Regions from separate parts of the Pantoea sp. X-Soil-MYKO-1785 genome, predicted to be linked through region 1. Evidence: predicted binding sites of a transcription regulator. Region 1 holds the regulator's gene; each other region holds the start of a gene.

Evidence for each region. The regulator LexA, encoded in region 1, represses DNA repair genes until DNA is damaged. The targets are predictions, from matches to a motif close to TNCTGTATGTACATACAGNA.
Region 2: a site for LexA is predicted at 2,003-2,022, ahead of dinB (DNA polymerase IV). Genes of this name have one in related genera too.
Region 3: a site for LexA is predicted at 1,799-1,818, ahead of umuD (translesion error-prone DNA polymerase V autoproteolytic subunit). Genes of this name have one in related genera too.

What each region holds. Positions count from the first base shown of each region.
Region 1 covers NZ_AP036000.1:289,996-293,272, forward strand. Annotated here, with positions in the region: gene plsB (glycerol-3-phosphate 1-O-acyltransferase PlsB) at 1-596, opposite strand, end outside; gene AC6I8D_RS01290 (diacylglycerol kinase) at 726-1,094, shown strand; gene lexA (transcriptional repressor LexA) at 1,200-1,814, shown strand; gene dinF (MATE family efflux transporter DinF) at 1,919-3,241, shown strand.
Region 2 covers NZ_AP036000.1:868,762-872,038, forward strand. Annotated here, with positions in the region: gene lpcA (D-sedoheptulose 7-phosphate isomerase) at 1-259, shown strand, start outside; gene AC6I8D_RS03890 (class II glutamine amidotransferase) at 310-1,077, shown strand; gene dpaA (peptidoglycan meso-diaminopimelic acid protein amidase) at 1,048-1,788, opposite strand; gene dinB (DNA polymerase IV) at 2,034-3,089, shown strand; gene AC6I8D_RS03905 (sugar ABC transporter substrate-binding protein) at 3,142-3,277, opposite strand, start outside.
Region 3 covers NZ_AP036000.1:1,838,926-1,842,202, forward strand. Annotated here, with positions in the region: gene AC6I8D_RS08570 (biofilm development regulator YmgB/AriR family protein) at 137-394, opposite strand; gene AC6I8D_RS08575 (hypothetical protein) at 934-1,158, shown strand; gene AC6I8D_RS08580 (hypothetical protein) at 1,251-1,502, opposite strand; gene umuD (translesion error-prone DNA polymerase V autoproteolytic subunit) at 1,839-2,258, shown strand; gene umuC (translesion error-prone DNA polymerase V subunit UmuC) at 2,261-3,277, shown strand, end outside.

The sequences.
Region 1 (3,277 bases):
AAATGAATGCGCGCCACCCGGGCCAGTTTCTGGGCGATTGATTGGTCGGTGCCGTGTTCGGTTGCCATACGGCGCAGCGAAACAGTCGGCGAGAAACGGACAAAACTGTCGCGTCCATGCCAGATTACCGCAAAGAATTTCTGCACACCGTTCAGCACCCGCAGGTGCGGCGTATCTTCGCCCTGAACCTCACGGCCTGGCGCCCGGCCAAACATCACCGTCACCGGCAGCATCTGGATATCCAGCTTGGGATTATTGCGGTGCAGGTCCAGGTAATCGTGAAAGATTTTCACCGATTCAACGCTGGGGACAAAATAGGGGAACACACGCGGGCCATCGTGGATAAAAACGTGGCGCGGCAGCAGCGAACCATCAATCTCCAGCGGAGAAAGCGGGTCGGGCAGATGATGCCGCAGGCACTGCGCGCGTAAAGTCAGTAAGTCCGCCTTCGAATCGTAAGGCAAAACGTACATAATGGGCCGGGTCGGGTCCAGACCATGTTCAGAAACGGGATCGGCCGGAATGGCCTTACTCTTTACCAAAAAGGACAATGGTAAATTCAGTAATTTGTAATAAAGTTTACGCCAACCTGACATAGACAACATGAAGCCTCTTGTTAGCAAAGCGCCGCAAGCATACCAGAAAGCGCAGCGAAGATCTGTGGTGGTGCCAATTGCACGCAGCCCAGACATTGACGTCAATCCGATGAAAGGGTTCCACTTACTATGGCAAATAATGCCACCGGTTTTGTAAGAATAGTGAAAGCCGCAGGTTATTCATGGCAGGGCCTGCGCGCCGCCTGGCAACACGAAGCCGCTTTCCGCCAGGAGGCGCTGGCCGCGCTGGCCGCCATTATTGTCGCCTGCTGGCTGGATGTCGATATCGTCTCCCGCATTCTGATGATTGGCGCTGTGGTGCTGGTGGTCATTGTCGAAATCCTCAACAGCGCCATTGAGGCGGTAGTGGATCGTATCGGTCAGGAGCGCCACCCTTTGGCCGGACGGGCCAAGGATATGGGCTCCGCGGCGGTGCTGATCAGCATCTTACTGGCACTGTTTGTCTGGATCGCGCTGCTTTGGTCGCATTTGCGATAAGCCTTCCACAACGCGTCAGATGGCGCGTTTTGCCTGAGAATCGGTTTCCATTTCACCAATACCTGTATATACTCACAGCGACTGTATAAACAACCAGGGGGCGGGATGAAAGCATTAACCAGCAGGCAGCAGCAGGTCTATGACCTGATTCGCGACCATATTACTCAAACGGGCATGCCGCCTACGCGTGCAGAAATTGCCGCGCAGCTGGGTTTCCGCTCGCCGAACGCGGCAGAAGAGCATCTTAAGGCACTGGCACGTAAAGGGGTGATTGAGATTGTTTCTGGCGCCTCACGCGGTATTCGCCTGTTGATGGAAGAAGAAGCGTCTGAAGGTCTGCCGTTGATTGGCCGGGTTGCTGCCGGTGAGCCGATCATGGCGCAGGAGCACATCGAAACCCATTACAAAGTGGATCCGGGCCTGTTCAAACCTTCTGCTGATTTTCTGCTGCGCGTCAGTGGAATGTCGATGAAAGATATCGGGATTATGGATGGCGACCTGCTCGCAGTACATAAAACCCAGGACGTGCGTAATGGCCAGGTTGTGGTGGCCCGCATTGATGATGAAGTAACGGTTAAACGCTGGAAGAAGCAGGGTGCTATTGTGCATCTGCTGCCTGAAAACAGTGATTTTGAGCCAATTATCGTCGATACGCGCGCTCAGTCGCTGACGGTCGAAGGTCTGGCGGTCGGTGTGGTTCGCAACGGCGAATGGCTCTGAGTCTGACATAACCACGCATTCGTAGCGTCTGATGCTATTCTGTCTGCCCTAATTTTGTCGCTGCTGCTCCCCTCTCTGCAGCGGCACCGAGCACGGAACTGCGAATGCGTTTTTTAACGGCTACCGACAAAAACCTCTGGCGGCTGGCGCTGCCGATGATCCTTTCTAACATCACCGTTCCTTTACTGGGAGTGGTCGATACTGCTGTCATTGGTCACCTCGACAGCCCGGTCTATCTTGGCGGGGTTGCGGTCGGTACGACAATCACCAGTTTCCTCTTCATGCTGCTGCTGTTCCTTCGAATGAGTACCACCGGCCTGACGGCGCAGGCTTTTGGTGCCGGCGATAAATTGGCACTGGCACGTGCGCTGACCCAGCCTTTAATCATTGCGCTGCTGGCTGGCGTGCTGTTCGTCTGCCTGCGTTCGCCAATCGCTGCGTTGGCGACCGATCTGATTGGCGGCGATGCCAGCGTTCTGCAACAGGCGACGCTGTTTATTCAGATCCGCTGGCTGAGTGCGCCCGCCACTCTGGCAAATCTGGTGATCCTTGGCTGGCTGCTGGGCGTGCAGTACGCGCGTGCGCCGGTCATCCTGCTGGTGATCGGCAATCTGGTCAATATTGTACTCGATCTGTGGCTGGTGATGGGCCTGCACTGGGGTGTGGCAGGCGCGGCAACCGCGACCGCACTGGCAGAGTATATAACGCTGGCCGTCGGTGCGGTGATGGTCTGGCGGGTATTGAAACTGCGTGGCATCACCCCGGCAATGCTGAAGCAGAGCTGGCGCGGTGACATGAAGCGGCTGCTGCGTCTTAATCGCGACATTATGCTGCGTTCGTTAATGCTGCAGCTCTGTTTTGCCTCGCTGACGGTGCTGGGCGCACGCATCGGTCCGCAGGTGGTGGCGGTGAACGCGGTATTGCTGATGTTTATCACCTTTACCGCCTATGCGCTGGATGGTTTTGCCTACGCGGTTGAAGCCTTCGCCGGTGAGGCGCATGGTGCGAAGGATGGCAGCCGGCTGCTGCGCGTCTGGCACTCTGCCTGCCGACAGGCGCTGGTGGTGGCCTTGCTGTTCTCATTGATTTATGCGTGTTTCGGTTCGCACATCGTGGCGCTGCTGACCTCGATCGAACAGCTGCAACAGGCGGCCGATCGCTATCTGATATGGCAGGTGATCCTGCCGCTGGTGGGGGTCTGGTGTTATCTGCTGGATGGCATGTTCATCGGTGCAACCCGCGGCCGGGAGATGCGTAACAGCATGGTGGTGGCGGCACTCGGTTACTTCCTGACGCTACTTAGCGTCCCGCTGCTGGGCAACCATGGCTTGTGGCTGGCAGTTAGCGTTTTCCTGGCGCTGCGTGGTCTGTCGCTATGGCTGATCTGGCGTAAACACTGGCAGCAGAACAGCTGGTTTAACGCCTGATAGCCGGCCTCTGACGCGCTCAGGCTACAGATTATT
Region 2 (3,277 bases), 580 kb from region 1:
GGTAGGCCGTCCGGGGGATGTGCTGCTGGGGCTATCGACCTCCGGCAACTCGGCCAACATCATTAAGGCGATTGAGGCGGCGCGGGCGCAGGGGATGAAAGTGATCACCCTGACCGGTAAAGATGGCGGTAAGATGGCGGGCAGTGCTGACATTGAAATCCGGGTGCCGCACTTTGGTTATGCCGATCGCATTCAGGAGATCCACATTAAAGTGATCCATATTCTGATGTTGCTGATCGAAAAAGAGATGGTGAAGTAACACTCTGGCCTCTCGCCTGGCGGGAGGCGTCTGACGCTAAGGTGGTGACTATGTGCGAATTGCTCGGGATGAGCGCCAATGTTCCCACGGATATCTGTTTCAGCTTTACCGGCCTGGTGCAGCGTGGTGGCGGAACCGGCCCACATAAAGATGGCTGGGGCATTACCTTTTACGAAGATAAAGGCTGTCGCACCTTTAAGGATCCCCTGCCGAGCTTCAATTCGCCAATAGCGCGGCTGGTGCAGGAGTACCCGATCAAATCGCATTCGGTGGTGGCGCACATCCGCCAGGCTAATCGCGGTCAGGTGTCGCTGGAAAACACCCATCCGTTTACCCGCGAACTGTGGGGCCGTAACTGGACCTACGCCCATAACGGGCAGCTAAAGGGCTACCGGCAGCTGGAGACCGGGACCTTTCGTCCGGTCGGGGAGACCGACAGCGAAAAGGCGTTCTGCTGGATTTTGCATCAGCTGGCGACGCGTTATCCCCGCACGCCGGGTAACTGGCCAGCGGTGTTTCGCTTTATCGGCGAGCTGGCGGGCAGCCTGCGGCAGAAAGGGGTGTTTAACATGCTGCTGTCGGACGGGCGTTATCTGATGGCCTTCTGCTCCACCAACCTGTTCTGGATCACCCGGCGCGCGCCGTTTGGCCGCGCGCAGCTGCTCGATCAGGATGTAGAGGTTGATTTTCAGCAGCACACCACGCCGCATGACGTGGTGACGGTGATTGCGACGCAGCCGCTGACGGCCAATGAAACCTGGCAGCGGATTGTGCCAGGTGAGTGGGCGTTATTCTGCCTTGGAGAGCGCCAGGAATGAGCGTGAAGCAGCTTCGGGATTGGTCACTACCGGGCTGCTGTTCATCACATATTTTCCGCTGGCGACGTTAACCGTCGGTGGCTGGTGATACTTCGCAAAATAAGCGTAACCCGGCTGCAACTGCTGCCAGAAACTGGCGTAGGTGGAGTAACGGTGACGCTGCATATTGCTGTCGGTCATGCGGAACGGATAGATACTGATGCTGATATCCTGCTGGCCGTTACGCAGCGCCGCATTGACATAAGTAAAGATCTCATCCATATAGGCGTTCGTCATGGCATAGCAGCCAATCGACTTACAGTCGCCATGAATCATCAGGTAGTTACCGCTGTAGCCCTGATTGCGATCGTACTGATTCGGAAAGCCAATATTGATCGCGCGATAAAACCGGCTATCCGGTTTCAGCTGGTTCAGCCTGACGTTATAAAATCCTTCCGGGCTTTTGAAATCGCCTTCACGACGTTTCGGGCCGAGGCCGCCAGAAAAATTACAGATGCGGTAGGTATCCAGCAGGCGGTATTCGTTACCAATTTTGCCGTACAGTTCGAGGGTACGCTCTTCCTTGAAAATCTGAATATAAACCGGCGTGCCGAGTAACTGTTTCTTTAATTCTTTACTGACCGGTGCCGCTTGCTGAGCGGGTTCTGGGGTCATTGCCATGCTGAGGGCTGGCAGTAAAATCATCGCAAACAGGAGTGCGATTTTGCCCATGCTGTGTGTACCTTGAGGTGAAGAGAACAATGACGCGAATCGTGCGTCTCTGCTTGCATTATCGGAACTATCCGCTACCGCAGCGCAACATTAAACATTGTCTGTTTTTTTAGCAAGACAGCACGCCAGAAATTCGCGATTTCCTGAACAGAATACGGCCAGAAATTTGTAAACTTTAATGCCGGCCGCGACAAATATTGCAGTTACCTTCGCCAACTGTATACTTATCCAGTGCTGGAGGGGGTATGCGTAAAATCATTCATGTCGATATGGACTGCTTCTATGCTGCGGTGGAGATGCGCGATAATCCCCTGTTGCGTGACATCCCGATTGCCATCGGCGGCAGCCGCGAACGTCGCGGTGTCATCAGTACCGCTAACTACCCGGCGCGCAAATATGGCGTGCGCAGCGCCATGCCGACCGGGATGGCGCTCAAGCTATGTCCCCATTTGCGGCTGCTGCCAGGCCGCTTTGACGCCTATAAAGAGGCCTCGGCGCAGATCCGCGAGATCTTCTCCCGCTACACTCCGCTGATTGAACCGCTGTCGCTGGATGAAGCCTATCTGGACGTGACCGACAGTCCGCACTGCCACGGTTCCGCCACCCTGATCGCCCAGCACATTCGCGCGACTATCCTGCGTGAAACGCAGCTGACCGCCTCGGCCGGCATCGCACCGATTAAGTTTCTGGCGAAAATCGCCTCCGACATGAATAAGCCGGATGGACAGTTTGTTATCACGCCGGCGGAGATGTCCGGTTTTTTACTGACGCTGCCGCTGGCGAAAATTCCGGGCGTGGGCAAGGTGTCGGCAAAAAAGCTGGAGGAGATGGGCCTGGTGACCTGCGGGGATGTGCAGAAGGCGGATTTAGCCCAGCTGCTGAAGCGCTTTGGTAAGTTTGGCCGGGTGTTGTGGGAGCGCAGCAACGGCATTGACGAGCGCGGCGTGGTGGTTGAGCGGGAACGTAAATCACTTGGGGTTGAGCGTACGCTGGCCGAGGACATTCACGACTGGGACGCCTGCCTGGAGATCATCGATTTTCTCTATGCCGAACTGGATCGCCGGCTGAGCCAGATCCGTCCCGATAAGCAGGTGGCGCGGCAGGGCGTGAAACTGAAGTTCAGCGACTTTCAGCAGACTACGCAGGAGCACATCTGGCCGGTGCTGAATAAAGAGGACATGATCGCGATTGCCAAAAAAACCTGGGATGAGCGTCGGGTCGGGCGGGGCGTCAGGCTGGTGGGGCTGCACGTCACCCTGCTCGATCCGCAGCTGGAACGACAGCTGTTGCTGGGGTTGTAGCGCGGTCTGGCGATAAGTGCGCGTCAGCCTGCCAGCGCTGACGCGCCGTCACTTACTTGTGATTTTTGGCTGCCAGGGTGGCGAACCACGGCGCGACGAAATCGTCATTACCGCCCCAGCCGGGGACGATTTTATTCAGCGAGGCAACGTTCACCGCGCCGGACTGGCTGTTGAGCTGCTGCTGAGAG
Region 3 (3,277 bases), 1.5 Mb from region 1:
ATGAGGGCTGATTACAGCAGAATGACGACGCTGAACACCGGGAAAAAGGGCGTAAAAAAGCCCCGCAGGCGGGGCAAATTTTCGGAAAGAAAAGCATCCGTGCTAATCAGTGATCCCTCACAACAGACACAGGATGTCAGCTGTTACTGGTCGACGACGCATTTTGCAGAACGTGTTCCAGTGCCTGACGATAAATATCCTGTTTAACCACGTCACGCTCGCTCTCCAGGCGATGAATCAGGCCCAGAACGAGGTCTTTGTCGGAAACATGGGTTTTGTAATGCGCGAGTTCAGCATGGACGGCTGCAATAACTTCTTTCTCGCTGGTAACCGGAGTGCCAGAGTTCATGAAGTATTCAGAAATCTGAGACTCTGTATTGATTGTCGTTTGCATATCAGGCCTCATCAAAAAGGGGGGGTAAATGCGCCATTTCAGGTCCGGTCAGGGGACGACGCAAAAAAAGAGCATCTGAAGGTGGAAATCCACGACACCTTCAGATGCGGTGCAAGGCACCTTTCGTTACAAGTGACTTAACATCACGGCGCAAAGTTATACAAAAACGACAAACTTGTACAACGAAATTCGATAAAATTTTACTGGTCGGTGGTGTATTATATTTGCATGTTTAAAAAATTTAAGGTTTTTTATTATAAAACCCCATTAAATACAGCAATTTAAATATTTATGTTTGCGTTTCAGGCTCTTTATCCATCAAATCCGCTGAAACGATATCTCCGCTAAACGCTGTCCGGTCAGGTGATTTTTTACGAAAACCTGTACAGGTTTGGGCAGTAAAACGGCGTGGCGAGACACCAACAGACGACGCACCGGTTGCAATCTTATTCACCTGACCGTGAAGCCAGCACAATTCACTTCACACCTGCGACGCAGAAGGCTAAGGTTTAGCGCTTACTTATCAGAAGGAGATGATCATGATTAACGACTATTTCGCGCTTCCGCCTGCTGGCATCACGCAGGAACAACACAAGCGCACGGTGGCAGTGGCAGCTGCGCTGGCGGTAGCTAAAGAGTCAGTCAGTGCGTCAACCTCGGCGACCGGTTCCAAAACGGCGTGGGATCTGCAGGCGGTAGCCAATGAAATTGCTAATCTGGCGGATGCGATTCAGGATGCGCTGGAAAGCGATAGCGAGGTGTAAATCTGGCACCTGATGCGGTGTGGCGTCGGGCCGGGCGCCAGCACCGGATCGCCGCTGAGGCCCGGCAACGTATCGGCTGCCGGGTATAGCGCTTATTCTACTGACGGCGGCTCATATTTAATGTACTGCCGCAATGTGTCATGAATTGCCCGGTTATTGCCTTCATCCAGACCGCGTCCGGCATATTCTTTCGCCAGCGCCGCCAGCACATCATCAAACTTACCTTTGTAGTTGAGATTATTCAGCGCAATTTGCTGACCGAGGATCTCTTTTAATACCGTGGTCTCTACTTTTAGCTGACGGACTTCCTCTTCAAGATGTTTGATTCGCGCATCGTCTGACATAACACCTCCATGATTAAACACCGCAGAATAACCATGCCGCGCCGGATATTCAAACAACGCAGGTCGCCAACAGACTTTGTCAGATTTTCCTTAAGTCAGAATAATACAGTAGCCGGCGAGGTTATTCCGGCACTTCCGATCAACACTCCGCGTCAGTCAGGTAGTGCAGTGATAGCGATCACTTTCTGCTGAATATTACGCCAGCGCAAAAAAACGCCACAAAAAAAAGTGCATTGTCATCAACCCCTTCGCTTAAACCTTTTCCGTTGCGCTTGATTAAAAGGGTAATTCGATATTACTGTGTTTATATACAGTTATCTGAAAAGGAGTGTCATTATGGAATTCATCAAACCTGCGGACCTGCGCGCCGTTATGCCGTTGCCGTTGTACATCGAACGGGTACCCTGCGGATTTCCCTCTCCGGCGCAGGACTATGTCGAACAAAGAATTGATTTGAACGCGCTGATGGTTCAGCGGCCCAGCGCCACCTATTTCGTCCGGGTGAGCGGCGAATCGATGATCGACGCGGGTATTAACGACGGTGACATGCTGGTGGTCGACAGTTCGCTGACCGCCGCCCATGGCGATATTGTGGTCGCCGCCGTTGACGGTGAATTCACGGTCAAACGCCTCCAGCTCCATCCCTGCCTGCAACTGATGCCGATGAATACCCAGTTCAGGCCAATCGCCATTAAAACGGAAGATGCGCTTGAGGTGTTTGGTGTGGTGACCTTCGTCATTAAATCGACTCATTAATCATGTTCGCGCTGGTCGACGTGAACAGTTTTTATGCCTCGTGTGAAACGGTGTTCCGACCCGATCTGCGCGGCAAGCCGGTGGTGGTGCTGTCGAATAATGACGGCTGTGTCATTGCCCGCAGCGCTGAGGCGAAACGGGTGGGCATCAAAATGGGCGCACCCTATTTTAAAATGCGTGAGGAGCTGACGCGCCATGGGGTGCAGGTCTTCAGCTCGAACTATGCGCTTTACGCCGATATGAGCCATCGGGTGATGACCATCCTGGAAGAGATGGCCCCTTCGGTTGAGATCTATTCGATCGATGAAGCGTTTCTGGATCTGACCGGCGTGCGTAACTGTACGGTGCTGGAAACCTTTGGCCGCCAGGTCCGGGATCGGGTGTTGAAAGAGACGCATCTGACCGTCGGCGTCGGCATCGCCCAGACTAAAACGCTGGCGAAGCTGGCTAATTTTGCCGCCAAGAAGTGGAGCAAAACCGGCGGTATCGTCGACCTGTCGGACCCTGAGCGGCAGAAAAAGCTGCTGGCGTTAATTGATGTCGCCGACGTCTGGGGCGTGGGCCGCCGCATCGCGAAACGGCTGAATGCAATGGGGATCGAGACGGCACAGGATCTGGCCGCCCAAAGCCCCCCGTCCATTCGTAAACATTTTAATGTGGTGCTGGAGCGCACGGTCAGGGAACTGCGCGGCGAGCCCTGTCTGGAACTGGAAGAGTTCGCCCCGGTGAAGCAGCAGATCATGTGTTCGCGATCGTTTGGCAGCCGCATTTCAGATTACCAGCAGATGCGACAAGCCATCTGCGCCTACGCTGAACGGGCGGCAGAAAAACTGCGGCGGGAAAAGCAGTATTGCCGTCAGGTTGGCGTATTTGTGCGTACCAGTCCGCATGCGGCCAACGAAACGTTCTATGGCAATCAGTCCACCGGTCAGCTGCTGACGCCGACTCACGACACGCGTGACATTATCCGCGTCGCCATGGCGTGCCTGGATAATATCTGGGTAGAGGGCCACCGCTAT